One region of the Pseudomonas corrugata genome, then DNA from elsewhere that is predicted to be linked to it. Evidence: predicted binding sites of a transcription regulator. Region 1 holds the regulator's gene; the other holds the start of a gene.
What was found. The regulator sigma-54, encoded in region 1, starts transcription at its own class of promoters, with help from an activator protein. The targets are predictions, from matches to a motif close to ANTGGCATNNANNTTGCTNT.
Positions count from the first base shown of each region.

Region 2: the regulator sigma-54 is predicted to act here: its motif matches at 5,999-6,018, upstream of glnK (P-II family nitrogen regulator).

Region 1 covers NZ_CP130434.1:1,261,262-1,268,612, forward strand. The annotation lists gene tldD (metalloprotease TldD) at 1-197, shown strand, start outside; gene yjgA (ribosome biogenesis factor YjgA) at 298-822, opposite strand; gene pmbA (metalloprotease PmbA) at 930-2,276, shown strand; gene QZH45_RS05515 (HPr family phosphocarrier protein) at 2,363-2,644, opposite strand; gene rapZ (RNase adapter RapZ) at 2,660-3,517, opposite strand; gene ptsN (PTS IIA-like nitrogen regulatory protein PtsN) at 3,520-3,984, opposite strand; gene hpf (ribosome hibernation-promoting factor, HPF/YfiA family) at 3,997-4,305, opposite strand; gene QZH45_RS05535 (RNA polymerase factor sigma-54) at 4,382-5,878, opposite strand; gene lptB (LPS export ABC transporter ATP-binding protein) at 6,095-6,820, opposite strand; gene lptA (lipopolysaccharide transport periplasmic protein LptA) at 6,820-7,351, opposite strand, start outside.
Region 2 covers NZ_CP130434.1:6,468,721-6,476,071, forward strand. The annotation lists gene dapF (diaminopimelate epimerase) at 1-496, shown strand, start outside; gene QZH45_RS29130 (DUF484 family protein) at 510-1,235, shown strand; gene xerC (tyrosine recombinase XerC) at 1,238-2,137, shown strand; gene QZH45_RS29140 (HAD family hydrolase) at 2,134-2,838, shown strand; gene sutA (transcriptional regulator SutA) at 3,027-3,350, opposite strand; gene QZH45_RS29150 (secondary thiamine-phosphate synthase enzyme YjbQ) at 3,452-3,877, opposite strand; gene QZH45_RS29155 (ammonium transporter) at 4,089-5,423, opposite strand; gene glnK (P-II family nitrogen regulator) at 5,458-5,796, opposite strand; gene QZH45_RS29165 (accessory factor UbiK family protein) at 6,211-6,471, shown strand; gene QZH45_RS29170 (sensor histidine kinase) at 6,492-7,190, opposite strand; gene QZH45_RS29175 (hypothetical protein) at 7,215-7,351, opposite strand, start outside.

The DNA.
Region 1 (7,351 bases):
TCACCGCGCCGGTCAAGGGAGCGACGCTGATCGGAAACGGACCGGAGGCCATGAGCAAGGTGTCGATGGTCGGTAACGACCTGGCCCTGGACAGTGGGGTAGGAACGTGCGGCAAGGATGGGCAGTCGGTACCGGTGGGTGTCGGTCAGCCGACCCTGAAGATCGATGCGATTACCGTGGGTGGTACGGGCGCGTAGGAGCTGCCGAAGGCTGCGATCTTTTGATCTTTCACCCTGGATCAATGGTATGGGAAAGATCGCAGCCTCGCTGCACTCGGCAGCTCCTGCAGGACGCTACTCAGCGCAAGCCGCGTTGAGTTTCGTCCAGCTCCCGGATGTACTTGAAGATTTTACGGCTCGAAGCCGGTGGCTTGTTCTGCGCCACTTCGTGCTGGGCCTGACGAATCAGGGAGCGCAACTGCTGGCGATCGGCCTCCGGATAGTCGACGACGAATTTTTCCAGGGTAGCGTCGTCGCCAGCGATCAAGCGATCACGCCAGCGCTCCAGGTTATGGAAGCGTTCGTTGTACTGCCGGGTGGAGGCGTCGAGTTGATCGAGCAGGACCAGGATGGCGTCAGTGTCCTGATCGCGCATCAGTTTGCCGATGAACTGCAGGTGCCGTTTCCGCGCGATATTCGCGGTGTGCTTGGGCGCATCGGCCAGGGCCCGGCGCAAGGCGTCGGTCAAGGGCAGTTTGGCCAGCAAGTCCGGCTTGAGTGTTGTCAGGCGCTCGCCGAGGTCAACCAGAGCATGCAGCTCGCGTTTGACCTGGGATTTGCTTTTTTCACCCTCGTAGAGGGAGTCGTCGTAAGAATCAACCATGGGGGCAGTCCGCAAAGAAACGCCGCCATGATAACCAGTCGGGGGCCGCTTGTCCGGCCCGGTCGCTCGAAGGCCTTACCGAAAGCAGAATTTGAGTGGAGAAAGCCATGAGTGCAGTTCAGAGCGTCGGCCCGCAAGCATTGCCGGCACTGCAGGAGCAGGTCGAGCAGATCCTTGCCGAGGCCAAACGACAGGGCGCCAGTGCCTGTGAGGTGGCGGTGTCACTGGAGCAGGGCTTGTCGACGTCGGTACGCCAGCGTGAGGTGGAAACCGTCGAGTTCAACCGCGACCAGGGTTTTGGCATTACCTTGTACGCGGGGCAGCGCAAGGGCTCGGCCAGTACGTCGGCCAGCGGCCCGGACGCCATTCGCGAAACCGTCGCCGCGGCACTGGCGATTGCCCAGCACACCTCCGAAGACGAGGCCTCGGGCCTGGCCGATGCCGCCCTGATGTGCCAGGAGGCGCGGGATTTCGATCTGTTCCACGCTTGGGACATCACCCCCGAACAAGCCATCGAGCAGGCGTTGCGCTGTGAAGCGGCAGCATTCGATACCGACCCGCGGATCAGGAATGCCGACGGCACGACGCTCAATACCCACCAGGGCTGCCGGGTGTACGGCAACAGTCACGGCTTCATCGGCGGCTACGCGTCGACCCGTCACAGCCTCAGCTGCGTGATGATTGCCGAAGCCAATGGCCAGATGCAGCGCGATTACTGGTACGACGTGAACCGCCAGGGCAATCTGCTGATGGACCCGCTGGTGATTGGCCAGAAAGCCGCGCAACGGGCGGCCAGTCGTTTGGGCGCGCGACCTGTGCCGACCTGTGAAGTGCCGGTACTGTTTGCCGCCGAGTTGGCTGGTGGGTTGTTCGGCAGCTTCCTGTCAGCGGTGTCCGGCGGCAATCTGTATCGCAAGTCTTCGTTTCTCGAAGGCTCGCTGGGGCAGAAACTGTTCCCGGAATGGATGACCATCGATGAACGTCCGCACCTGATGCAGGCCATGGGCAGTTCGGCTTTCGACGGTGATGGCCTGGCCACGTATGCCAAGCCGTTCGTGGAGAGGGGGGAACTGGTGTCCTACATTCTCGGCACGTATTCGGGTCGCAAACTCGGCATGCCGAGCACCGCCAATGCGGGTGGCGTGCACAACCTGTTCGTGACCCATGGCGAAGAGGACCAGGCGGCCTTGCTGCGGCGGATGGGCAAAGGGTTGCTGGTGACCGAACTGATGGGCCATGGCCTGAACATGGTAACCGGCGATTACTCCCGGGGTGCGGCCGGGTTCTGGGTCGAAAATGGCGAGATTCAGTTCCCTGTCCAGGAAGTGACCATTGCCGGCAACATGCGCGACATGTTCAAGCAGATCGTGGCGGTGGGGAATGATCTGGAGCTGCGCAGCAACATCCGCACCGGTTCGGTGCTGATCGAGCGAATGATGGTGGCTGGCAGCTGACCTCGTTGCAATAAAAAAGGCGCGGCATCCCTAATGGGTGACGCGCCTTTTTTGTACTCGCGAAACCAAGAGCCTGAGCCTGGAGCTTATTCGCCCTCATCGAAGTAGCGGTTGATCAGGTCCACCAGGGCATCCATCGCCTCATGTTCTTGTTCACCTTGGGTTTGCAGGTGAATCGTGGTGCCCTTGCCCGCTGCAAGCATCATCATGGCCATGATGCTTTTACCGTCGATCATGGTTTCAGGCTCAGGCGTCCGACCGACGCGGATGGTCGTCTCCTTGAACTGACCGGCAACGCCGACAAACTTGGCTGAAGCCCGGGCGTGCAAGCCCAGCTTGTTGATGATTTCAATTTCCCGAGCAGGCATCGCGATATGAATCCTTTAGCTGAGGTCGCGGTGGCGAACCTGGACGTTCTTCAGGGATTGTTGCAGGAGCTGGCCCAGGCGCTCGGTCAGATAGACGGAGCGGTGATGACCACCGGTACAGCCGATGGCAATCGTGACATAGGCACGGTTGCTTGCGGCGAAACGGGGTAGCCATTTAAGCAGGTAGCCGGAGATGTCCTGGAACATTTCCTCGACATCCGGTTGAGCCGCCAGGTAGTCGATCACCGGTTGGTCGAGCCCGGATTGCTCGCGCAGCTCCGGTTTCCAATATGGGTTGGGCAGGCAGCGCACATCGAACACCAGGTCGGCGTCTACCGGCATGCCACGCTTGAAGCCGAACGACTCCACCAGGAACGCCGTGCCGGGCTCCGGCTGGTTCAGCAGGCGCAACTTGATGGTGTCGCGCAACTGATACAGGTTCAGGTTCGTGGTATTGACCTTCAAGTCCGCGAGGTCGGCAATCGGTCCGAGCAACTGGCTTTCGTCTTCAATGGCTTCGGCCAGCGAGCGGTTGGCATTGCTCAGCGGGTGGCGCCGTCGGGTCTCGGAAAAGCGCTTGAGCAGTGTTTCATCATCGGCATCCAGATACAGGACATCGCACTGGATATGCCGGCTGCGCACTTCCTCGAGCAGCTCGGGGAAACGCGACAAGTGGCTTGGCAGGTTGCGCGCATCGACGGAAACCGCCACCAGCGGTTGCGCCAGCTCGGTATGGATCAGCGCCCGCTCGGCCAACTCTGGCAGCAGGCCGGCCGGCAGGTTGTCGATGCAATAGTAGCCGCTGTCCTCAAGCACATTGAGCGCCGTGCTTTTACCGGAGCCGGAGCGGCCGCTAACGATGATCAGGCGCATGATTAATGACCGTTCTGCTCGTCCAGGACGACCTGATACAAGGCTTGGTTACTCGGTGCGCTGCGCAGTTTTTCGCGCACTTCCTTGCGGTCCAGCATGCTGGCGATCTGGCGCAGCAGTTCAAGATGCGCATCGGTCGCTGCTTCCGGAACCAGCAATACGAACAACAGGTCAACCGGTGCGCCGTCGATGGCGTCGAAATCTATGGCGGCTTCAAGGTGCAGCAGCGCGCTGATGGGCGTGATGCATCCCTTGAGGCGACAGTGAGGAATGGCGATGCCGTTGCCAAAACCGGTGGAACCGAGTTTTTCACGGGCAACCAGGGCCTCGAAAACGTCCTGCATTTCCAGATCCGGCACTTCGCGGTGGATCAGGTTGGCAATTTGTTCGAGGGCTTTCTTTTTACTGCCGCCCGGCGCGTTCACCATGGAACGGCCGGGGGTCAGGATGGTTTCTAGTCGGATCATGGATTGGGGGAGTTAACGACCGGTAGCGCCCTGGAGGAGGCTCTGGGTCTTTTCCTTATGCTTTTTGAGTTGGCGATCCAGCTTGTCGGTCAGCAGGTCAATCGCGGCGTACATGTCTGTATGCTCCGCATTGGCAACCACCTCTCCGCCGGGGATATGCAGTGTGGCTTCGATTTTCTGCAGCAGCTTCTCGACGTTCATCGTGACCTGCACGTTGGTGATCTTGTCGAAATGCCGTTCCAATCGGTCGAGTTTTTCGCCGATGTAGGTACGCAGGGGTTCGGTCACTTCCAGTTGGTGTCCACTGATGTTGACTTGCATACAGCTTCTCCTTCGTTGCCAGTGCATAAAGCGGCAGGCAGAAATACCTGCCACTGGAACGCTGTGGCGTGGCCTGTTACATCAACCGCTTGCGTTCGCTCGAAGGCGCGATCCCGAGGGATTCGCGATACTTGGCGACGGTACGGCGGGCCACCTGAATGCCTTGTGCCTCCAGTAAACCAGCGATCTTGCTGTCACTCAACGGCTTTTTCTGATTTTCCGCGGCCACCAGTTTCTTGATGATCGCGCGGATGGCCGTGGAAGAGCATTCGCCGCCTTCGGAGGTGCTGACGTGGCTGGAGAAAAAATATTTCAATTCGTAGATACCCCGTGGGGTATGCATGAATTTCTGCGTGGTCACACGGGAAATTGTCGATTCGTGCATGCCCACTGCCTCGGCAATGTCGTGAAGGACCAGCGGTTTCATCGCTTCGTCGCCGTAGTCCAGGAAGCCGCGTTGGTGCTCGACGATCTGGGTGGCGACCTTCATCAGGGTTTCGTTGCGACTCTGCAGGCTCTTGATGAACCAGCGCGCTTCCTGCAGCTGGTTGCGCATGAAGGTGTTGTCGGCGCTGGTGTCGGCACGCTTTACAAAGCCGGCATACTGGGCGTTGACCCGCAGCTTGGGTACCGACTCCTGGTTCAGCTCCACCAGCCAGCGATCGTTGTGCTTGCGCACGATCACATCGGGAACCACGTACTCGGGCTCGGTGGCCTCGATCTGGGAGCCCGGGCGCGGGTTGAGGCTCTGGACCAGTTCGATCACCTGGCGCAGTTCATCTTCCTTGAGCTTCATGCGTCGCATCAGTTGGCTGTAGTCGCGGCCGCCCAGCAGATCGATATAGTCGGTGACCAGTCGCTTGGCTTCGGCCAGCCATGGCGTCTTGGCGGACAACTGGCGCAGTTGCAGGAGCAGGCACTCACCCAGGTTGCGGGCGCCGATGCCGGCCGGCTCGAACTGCTGGATACGGTGCAGGACGGCCTCGATCTCGTCCAGCTCGATGTCCAGCTCCGGATCGAAGGCTTCGAGAATTTCTTCGAGGGTTTCGTCCAGGTAGCCCTGGTTGTTGATGCAGTCGATCAGGGTCACGGCGATCAGGCGATCGGTGTCGGACATCGGTGCCAGGTTCAGTTGCCACAGCAGGTGGCTTTGCAGGCTTTCACCGGCGGAGGTGCGGGTGGTGAAGTCCCACTCGTCATCATCGCTGCTCGGCAGGCTGCTGGCGCTGGTCTGGTAGACGTCTTCCCAGGCCGTGTCCACGGGCAGGTCGTTGGGGATGCGTTCGTTCCATTCGCCATCCTCGAGGTTGTCCACCGTCGGGGCGGCTTCCTCCTGGTAGGACGGTTCCTGGGTCTCGGTATTGGGTTTCTGCTCGACGTTGTCGGCCAGCGGATCAGTGTTGTCGAAGTCGTCGCCTTCTTCCTGGCGTTCGAGCATCGGATTGGATTCCAGGGCCTCTTGGATTTCCTGTTGCAGGTCCAGGGTCGACAATTGGAGCAGGCGGATGGCCTGTTGCAGCTGCGGTGTCATCGTCAGCTGCTGGCCCATTCTCAAGACTAGCGATGGTTTCATGGCAGGGGCTTAACACCTTATTCGCCGGCGCACATGCGCCATCCACTACAAGGGCGCCGAAGCGCCAAACCTTAAGCAAATTATATGCCTGAAGCAGAAGTGTTTGCCTAGGGGAATTTCTCAATTAGTTCCCCGATGATAGGGGATTCACTGAGAGTATCCCGAAGCGTTGCGTGTTTGAGTCCGCAGCGCAGGGACATTTGCCAGGCACTTCGCTTACAGGCGGAACTCATGGCCCAGATACACTTCCTTGACCAGTTCGTTGGCCAGGATGGTGGTGGAGTCACCTTCGGCGATCAATTGGCCGTCATTGACGATGTAGGCGGTTTCACAGATGTCCAGCGTCTCGCGCACGTTGTGGTCGGTGATCAGCACGCCGATCCCCTTCGCCTTGAGGTGGTGGATGATCTGCTTGATGTCACCTACCGAAATCGGGTCCACGCCGGCGAACGGTTCGTCGAGCAGAATGAATTTCGGTGCGGTGGCCAGGGCGCGGGCAATTTCCACTCGACGCCGTTCGCCACCGGACAGGCTCATGCCCAGGTTGTCGCGGATGTGGCTGATGTGGAATTCCTGCAGCAGGCTTTCCAGCTCCTGACGACGACCGGCCTTGTCGAGTTCCTTGCGGGTTTCGAGAATCGCCATGATGTTGTCGGCTACCGACAGTTTGCGGAAGATCGACGCTTCTTGTGGCAGGTAGCCGATGCCGGCCTTTGCCCGGCCATGCATCGGCTGGTGGCTGACGTCCAGGTCGTCGATCAGGACGCGGCCCTGATCGGCCTGGACCAGGCCGACGATCATGTAGAAACAGGTGGTCTTGCCCGCGCCGTTGGGGCCGAGCAGACCGACGATCTGCCCGCTGTCGATGGACAGGCTGACATCGCGCACGACCTGACGGCTCTTGTAGCTCTTGGCCAGGTGCTGAGCTTTCAGAGTTGCCATTACTGGGGCCTTTGCTCGGTTTTCTTTTTCGGCTGGATGACCATGTCGATCCGTGGGCGCTGCTCGGTCACCTTGCTGCCGGTGGCGCGACCGGCGCTGGCGAGTTTCTTGTTCGTGTCGTAGACGATTTTCTCGCCTTGGGTGACGTTGTTGTCCTTGTCGATGACCTTGGCACGATCGATCAGTACGACGCGGTCCTGGGACGCGTGATACTGGATGGTCACGCCGTAGCCTTGCACGGGCTTGGTGTCGCCGGCCGTTTGCAGTTGCTCGAAATAGGCCAGGTTGCCCACCGAGGTCACTACGTCGATATCGCCGGACTGGGTGCGGGTAATGGTCACGGTGTTGCCGGTGACCTTCATTGAGCCCTGAGTGATGATCACGTCGCCTTTATAAGTGGCGACCCCGTTCTTGTCGTCCAATTGGGCGTCGTCGGCCTGGATGCGGATAGGCTGATCACGGTCGTTGGGAAGAGACCAGGCGCTCGCGCTTCCCAGTGCTGCGCCCAGACTGAGCAAAATAGGGAGGGTT
Region 2 (7,351 bases), 1.3 Mb from region 1:
CGACGGCCAGATCGGCGTCAACATGGGCGCTCCACGCCTGGTGCCGGCAGATATTCCGTTTGAAGCACCGGCCCAGGCCCTGAATTACCAGCTGGACGTCAACGGCACCACGGTGGAGCTGGCGGCGGTGTCCATGGGCAATCCCCATGCCGTGCTGCGGGTCAGCGACATCAATAGCGCGCCAGTGCATGAACTGGGGCCGAAGATCGAGAACCACCCGCGCTTTCCGGCACGGGTGAACGTGGGCTTCCTGCAGGTCATCGACCGTCACCGCGCGCAATTGCGGGTCTGGGAGCGCGGTGCCGGGGAGACCCAGGCCTGCGGCACCGGCGCCTGCGCCGCCGCAGTCGCTGCGATCAGCCAGGGGTGGATGGATTCGCCCCTGCTGATCGACCTGCCGGGCGGGCGCTTGTCCATCGAGTGGGCAGGCCTCGGCCAACCGGTGATGATGACCGGCCCGGCAGTACGCGTATACGAAGGACAAGTCCGTCTTTGAATGAGCCAAACCCATGACCGACAAGCCACAGGTTCCAGCGCCACAGCCCGATGAATCCTCGAGCCCGCTTCCGGAGGCCGCGGCGGTGGCCGCTTACCTGGAGGCTCATCCGGACTTTTTCGTCCAGCGTGAAGACTTGCTTTCAGTGATGCGCATCCCCCATCGGCGCGGCGACACCGTGTCGCTGGTGGAGCACCAGATGAAAATCCTGCGTGAGCGCAACATCGAAATGCGCCATCGCCTTTCGCACCTGATGGACGTCGCCCGGGACAACGACCGGCTCTTCGACAAGACCCGGCGCCTGATCCTGGCCCTGATGGACGCCAGCACCCTTGAAGATCTGGTCATGAGCGTCGAAGACAGTCTGCGCCAGGATTTCCAGGTGCCCTTTGTCAGCCTGATCCTGTTCGGTGACAACGCCATGCCGGTGGGTCGCTGGGTGACCCATGCCGAAGCGCAGACGGCCATTGGCGGCCTGCTCACCGAGAACAAAAGCGTCAGTGGCAGCCTGCGCGAACATGAGCTGGATTTTCTGTTCGGTGAAGAACAGCGCAAGCAGATTGGCTCCACCGCCGTCGTTGCCATCGCCCATCAAGGCGTCCATGGCGTGCTGGCCATCGCCAGCCGCGACCCGCAGCACTACAAGAGTTCGGTGGGCACGCTGTTCCTGAGCTACATCGCCGAAGTCACCGGCCGGGTACTGCCACGGGTTGCCGGTTCCCTGCGCTCGGTACGCTGATGATGGAACGACAGCTGGACGCCTACTGCGAACACCTGCGCAGTGAGCGCCAGGTGTCACCCCACACGTTGTCGGCCTATCGCCGCGACCTGGAAAAAGTGCTGGGCTGGTGCCAGAAACAGAACGTCGGCAGTTGGCAGGCGCTGGATATCCAGCGCCTGCGCAGCCTGGTCGCACGCCTGCATCAGCAGGGACAGTCTTCCCGCAGCCTGGCGCGCCTGCTCTCGGCGGTACGCGGCCTGTATCACTATCTCAACCGCGAAGGCCTGTGCGATCACGATCCGGCCACCGGCCTGGCACCGCCCAAGGGCGAGCGTCGCCTGCCGAAAACCCTCGATACCGACCGCGCGCTGCAATTGCTTGAAGGCGCGGTCGAAGATGACTTCCTGGCGCGACGGGACCAGGCGATTCTCGAACTGTTCTATTCCTCCGGCCTGCGGCTTTCCGAGCTGACGGGATTGAACCTGGATCAACTGGACCTGGCCGACGGCATGGTCCAGGTGCTCGGCAAGGGCAGCAAGACCCGCCTGCTGCCCATTGGCCGCAAGGCCCGGGAAGCCCTGGAGCTGTGGCTACCGTTGCGAGCACTGAGCAATCCTGCCGATGATGCGGTATTCGTCAGCCAACAAGGGCGGCGCCTCGGTCCGCGGGCAATCCAGGTACGGGTCAAGGCCGCCGGCGAACGGGAGCTGGGGCAGAACCTGCACCCGCACATGCTCAGGCACTCCTTTGCCAGCCATGTGCTGGAGTCCTCCCAGGACCTGCGCGCCGTGCAGGAGCTGCTGGGCCACTCGGACATCAAGACCACTCAGATCTATACCCACCTGGACTTCCAGCACCTGGCGACGGTCTATGACAGTGCCCATCCCAGGGCCAAACGCATCAAGGGCGACGAATCATGACCATTGAGCTCATCACTTTCGACCTCGACGACACCTTGTGGGATACCGCTCCGGTGATCGCCACAGCCGAAGCCGTTCTCCGCCAGTGGCTGACCGACAACGCACCGAACCTGGGCGGCGTGCCAGTGGAGCACCTCTGGACGATTCGCGAACAGGTATTGCGCGAAGAGCCTGGCCTGAAGCATCGCATCAGCGCATTACGCCGGCGGGTGCTGTTCCGCGCGCTGCAAGAAGCCGGCTATGACCAGTGGCAAGCGTCCGAGCTGGCGGACCAGGGGTTCGAGACGTTCCTGCATGCTCGCCATCAATTGGAGGTGTTTCCCGAGGTGCAACCCACCCTGGAAATCCTCGCCAACCACTTCGCCCTCGGCGTGGTCACCAATGGCAACGCCGATGTGCGGCGCCTCGGGCTGGCGGATTACTTCAAGTTCGCGCTGTGTGCCGAGGACATCGGTATCGCCAAACCTGATGCGCGGCTGTTCCACGAGGCCCTGCAACGCGGCGGTGCCACGGCGCAGACCGCCGTGCACGTTGGCGATCATCCCGGTGACGATATTGCCGGCGCCCAACAGGCCGGCCTGCGGGCGGTATGGTTCAATCCGACAGGCAAGGCCTGGGATGCCGACCATGCGCCGGATGCAGAGATCCGCAGCCTGACCGAGTTGCCGGGGTTGTTGGCGGGGTGGCATGGCCAGGGCTGAGTCCGAGAACACCACTAAACCCTGTGGGAGCGAGCCTGCTCGCGATGAGGGAGTGCCAGTGACATTCATTTAACAGACACACCGCCATCGCGAGCAGGCTCGCTCCCACAAGGGCCGGCGCAACAGTTTTATGCCCATGAAAAAGCCCGCGACGACGGCGGGCTTTTTCGGCAAGCAGGAAGCAGAACTCAGATAGGGCGGCTGCCGTACTTGTTGTCAGGCTTCTTGGGCGGATCGGCGACCACATTGGCCTCCACTTCCTGCACCTTTCCGCCCCTGGCCAGGAATTCTTCCATGGCCTTGGCGAGCGCATCACGCTCCTTGTTCTTGGCCTCTACGCTCGGCAACTCGTCGACCGACACCGCAGCCTTGGCCTTACCCTTGGCGGTCGGGGCCGGTATATCGGCGCCATCGTCGTCGGCAACGTCTTCGGCCGCCGCTTCCAGGCCGTCTTCGGCCTCGTCTTCTTCACCTACTTCGAGGTCGTCGTTTTCCAGATCATCGTCGCTCATGTTCTACCTCATGACTTGCGAAAAGCAGATTAGTTATAGCCCAGCTACGCCATCTGTCGAAGGCTGCCAGAAAAAATTCAACATCCACCGGCAATCGGCGGTCATGCCCCTTCACCGTACAAGGTGGCGAGGACTTTACGAGCACCGCCATGATCACGGTGCTCGCCCAGATAAACACCTTGCCAGGTACCCAGTGCCAGTCGCCCGTCCGTCACCGGAAGGCTGAGCTGACATCCCAGCACGCTGGCCTTGAAGTGCGCCGGGAGGTCGTCCAGGCCTTCGTCGTTGTGCTCATAATCGGCAGTTCCTTGTGGGATCAGCCGATTGAAAAATCGTTCGAAGTCTCGACGTACCGCCGGATCGGCGTTCTCGTTGATGGTCAACGAGGCCGAGGTATGCTGCAGCCACAGATGCAACAGACCGACGCGACAAGCCCGTAGTTCAGGCAGGCCGGCGAGCAACTCGTCCGTCACCAGATGAAAGCCCCGGGGCCTTGCCCGCAGGGTGATCAGCGTCTGTTGCCACATACAGTTCTCCGCACGCTCGGCGCGCATTCTAGCGCGCTCAGGAAAAAAACAAAGAGCCTAATATTCCACCTTCGACGTAAGCCTTTGGCGCCGGAAAACCCTTGTCACCCACAAGACAGAAAGACTTCGGAAAAACTGGCTCTTCCTGTGAGCGTTGACAAATTCCAGGCAAAAAAATGCCCGGCGAACCGGGCATATTTTTTGCCTGGGTTTACAGGTTGTAACCCCGCTCGTTGTGCTGGGCCAGATCCAGGCCAACGGCCTCTTCTTCCTCGGAGACACGCAGCCCCATGACGGCATCCAGGACCTTGAGGATGATGAAGGTGACGATCGCGGTGTAGATCACCGTGAAGCCCACGCCTTTGACTTGAATCCACACTTGCGCAGCAATGTCCGTCACTGTGCCGAAGCCACCCAGTGCAGGCGCTGCAAATACGCCGGTGAGGATCGCACCGAGGATACCGCCGATGCCATGCACGCCGAAGGCATCCAGGGAATCGTCATAGCCGAGTTTGCGTTTGAGGGTGGTTGCGCAGAAGAAGCACACCACGCCCGCCGCCAGGCCGATGACCAGGGCGCCCATCGGGCCCACGGTGCCGGCAGCCGGAGTAATCGCAACCAGACCCGCCACCACGCCTGAAGCAATGCCCAGTGCGCTTGGCTTGCCGTGGGTGATCCACTCGGCAAACATCCAGCCCAATGCTGCGGCAGCGGTAGCAATTTGAGTGACCAGCATGGCCATGCCGGCCGTGCCGTTGGCGGCGACGGCGGAACCGGCGTTGAAGCCGAACCAGCCGACCCACAGCATGGCGGCGCCCATCAGGGTGTAACCCAGGTTATGCGGCGCCATTGGTGTGGTCGGGAAGCCTTTGCGCTTGCCCAGTACCAGGCACGCCACCAGGCCTGCGATACCGGCGTTGATGTGCACCACGGTGCCGCCGGCGAAGTCGAGCACGCCCCAGTCCCACAGCAGGCCGCCGTTACCGGACCAGACCATGTGCGCAATCGGCGCATACACCAGGGTGAACCACACGCCCATGAAGATGAGCATGGCGGAGAATTTCATCCGCTCGGCAAAGGCGCCAACGATCAGGGCCGGGGTGATAATGGCGAAGGTCATCTGGAAAGTGACGAATACTGCTTCAGGGAACAGCGCTGTCGGACCGGTGATGCTCGCCGGGGTCACGCCCGCCAGGAACGCCTTGCCCAGGCCACCGACGAAGGAGTTGAAGTTGACGACGCCCTGTTCCATGCCGGTGGTGTCGAACGCAATGCTGTAGCCATAGATGACCCACAGGATGCTGATCAGACCGGTAATGGCGAAGCACTGCATCATCACGGAAAGAAGGTTTTTCGACCGAACCATGCCGCCGTAGAACAGCGCCAGGCCAGGAATGGTCATGAACAGTACAAGAATGGTGGACGTCAGCATCCAGGCGGTGTCGCCGGAGTTGAGGACAGGGGCTGCCGCTTCTTCTGCCATGGCCAGGCCAGGCATTACGAAGGACAACAGGGCTCCTAGCCCTGCGAATTTACGCAGAGTCATATTGTTTTCTCCTGGGGCGTTGGGTTTGGCGGCTTTAGATGGCGTCGGTATCGGTTTCGCCGGTACGGATGCGAATAGCCTGTTCCAGATTGACCACAAAGATCTTTCCGTCACCGATCTTGCCGGTGTTGGCGGCCTTGGTGATTGCCTCGATCACCCGGTCAAGATCCTTGTCGTCAATGGCGACGTCGATCTTCACCTTGGGCAGGAAATCGACCACGTATTCCGCGCCGCGATACAGCTCGGTGTGACCTTTCTGCCGGCCGAAGCCTTTGACCTCAGTAACGGTGATGCCCTGCACGCCGATCTCGGACAACGACTCGCGCACATCGTCCAGTTTGAACGGCTTGATGATGGCAGTGACTAGCTTCATGAAACTCTCTCCCGAATTGGTGGACTTGCCCCAGGAAAACAAACCCGACTCAAGTCTAAGCGCAGTGCCTGGCTTTGTAACGCACCGTCGGCCCAAGTTGTCCGACCAGCGCCAGTCAACCGTGCCAGCCGCAGCTCCCCGCTTCGTCTGGCTGCACTGCATTCGTCACAACGACTGCATCAGTGCATGGGTCATGAGCCTCTAAGCAGAAACCTTGCCATCTGTGCCCAAGTCCCGTGTTTTCAAGGATTTACTTGCCGCATCAGCCTCCGCCACCTCAAGAACCGCAACGATACGCACAACAACAGTGCGGCACCGCTCGACCCTGTGCGCGAAAAACGTGCATCCAGCGCATGCGGATTGACTATAGACACTGCGTGATACACTGCCGCCATCGTTTCCAGGATTGCTGCCATGCTTGCCCCCAAAGACCTGCTAGACGCCCTCAGCGGCCACGCCTCCCGCCTCCTGAGCGGTGACACTCCGCTGCCCAAAAGCGAAATCGAAGGCCAGTTCAAGGCGCTGTTGCAAAGCGGCTTCAGCAAGCTGGACCTGGTGAGCCGGGAAGAATTCGACAGTCAGATGGTCGTGCTGGCCCGCACCCGGGCGCGCCTCGAAAGCCTGGAGGCGAAGGTGGCAGAGCTGGAGGCGCGGCTGGCTCCAGCGGAGGAGTAAACAGCCGCGACAAGACCTGCTTACCCACCCGCTGCTTGCAGGGATTGCCCCTGATCAAGCGCTATCGGCAGCTCCAACGCAAACAAAGCTCCCTGCCCAGGCCCGGCACTCTGCACGGTCAGCTCGCCGCCCATTTCATGGGTCGCAAGGATGCAACTGTGCAGGCCGAAACCGTGGCCGTCGACCCGTGTCGTGAAACCGTGCTCGAACAGCCGGGGTAGATTGTCCATGGCGATACCCTCGCCGTTGTCCTCGACCTCGATTCGCACACGCTTGTCATCAATGGCTTTCAGGCGCAGGGTGATCCGCGACGGGCGATCCGTGACCGGATCAAGCGCCTGCTTGGCGTTGTTGATCAGGTTGATCAGTATCTGCAGCACCTTGTGCTTATCCAGCGCCATTGTCGGGACGTCATTGAGTTCCTTGACCAGTGTCACCTGATGACGGGCCAGGGACACATGACAGATGCGCACCACATCCTCGATCAACTCTCGCAACGAGCCTGCCTCCAGCACACTGGAATTACCGGCATATGACTGCTGGGTGGCAACGATTTCCTTGATATGGTCAATGCTCCTGGTCAACTGCGCCAACTCGTTGATCATGCTCTGCTGCTCGACGGCCAGCGACTCGGCCAGCTTGCCGAGATAGTCCGGCAACGCGCGACCTTTCGGATTGCTACTGAAGAAGTCGCCGAGATTATCGGAATGCTCCTTCATCAATTGAACGACCTTGGCGACCCCCTACCCTTTGGACGTATGCACTTTGTCATACAGGACCTGGGCCGACACATTGACGCTATTGAGTACGTTGCCCACGTTATGCAGCACATTCGTGGCGATTTCCGCCATGCCCGCCCGGCGTGCGGTGGTGACCAGTT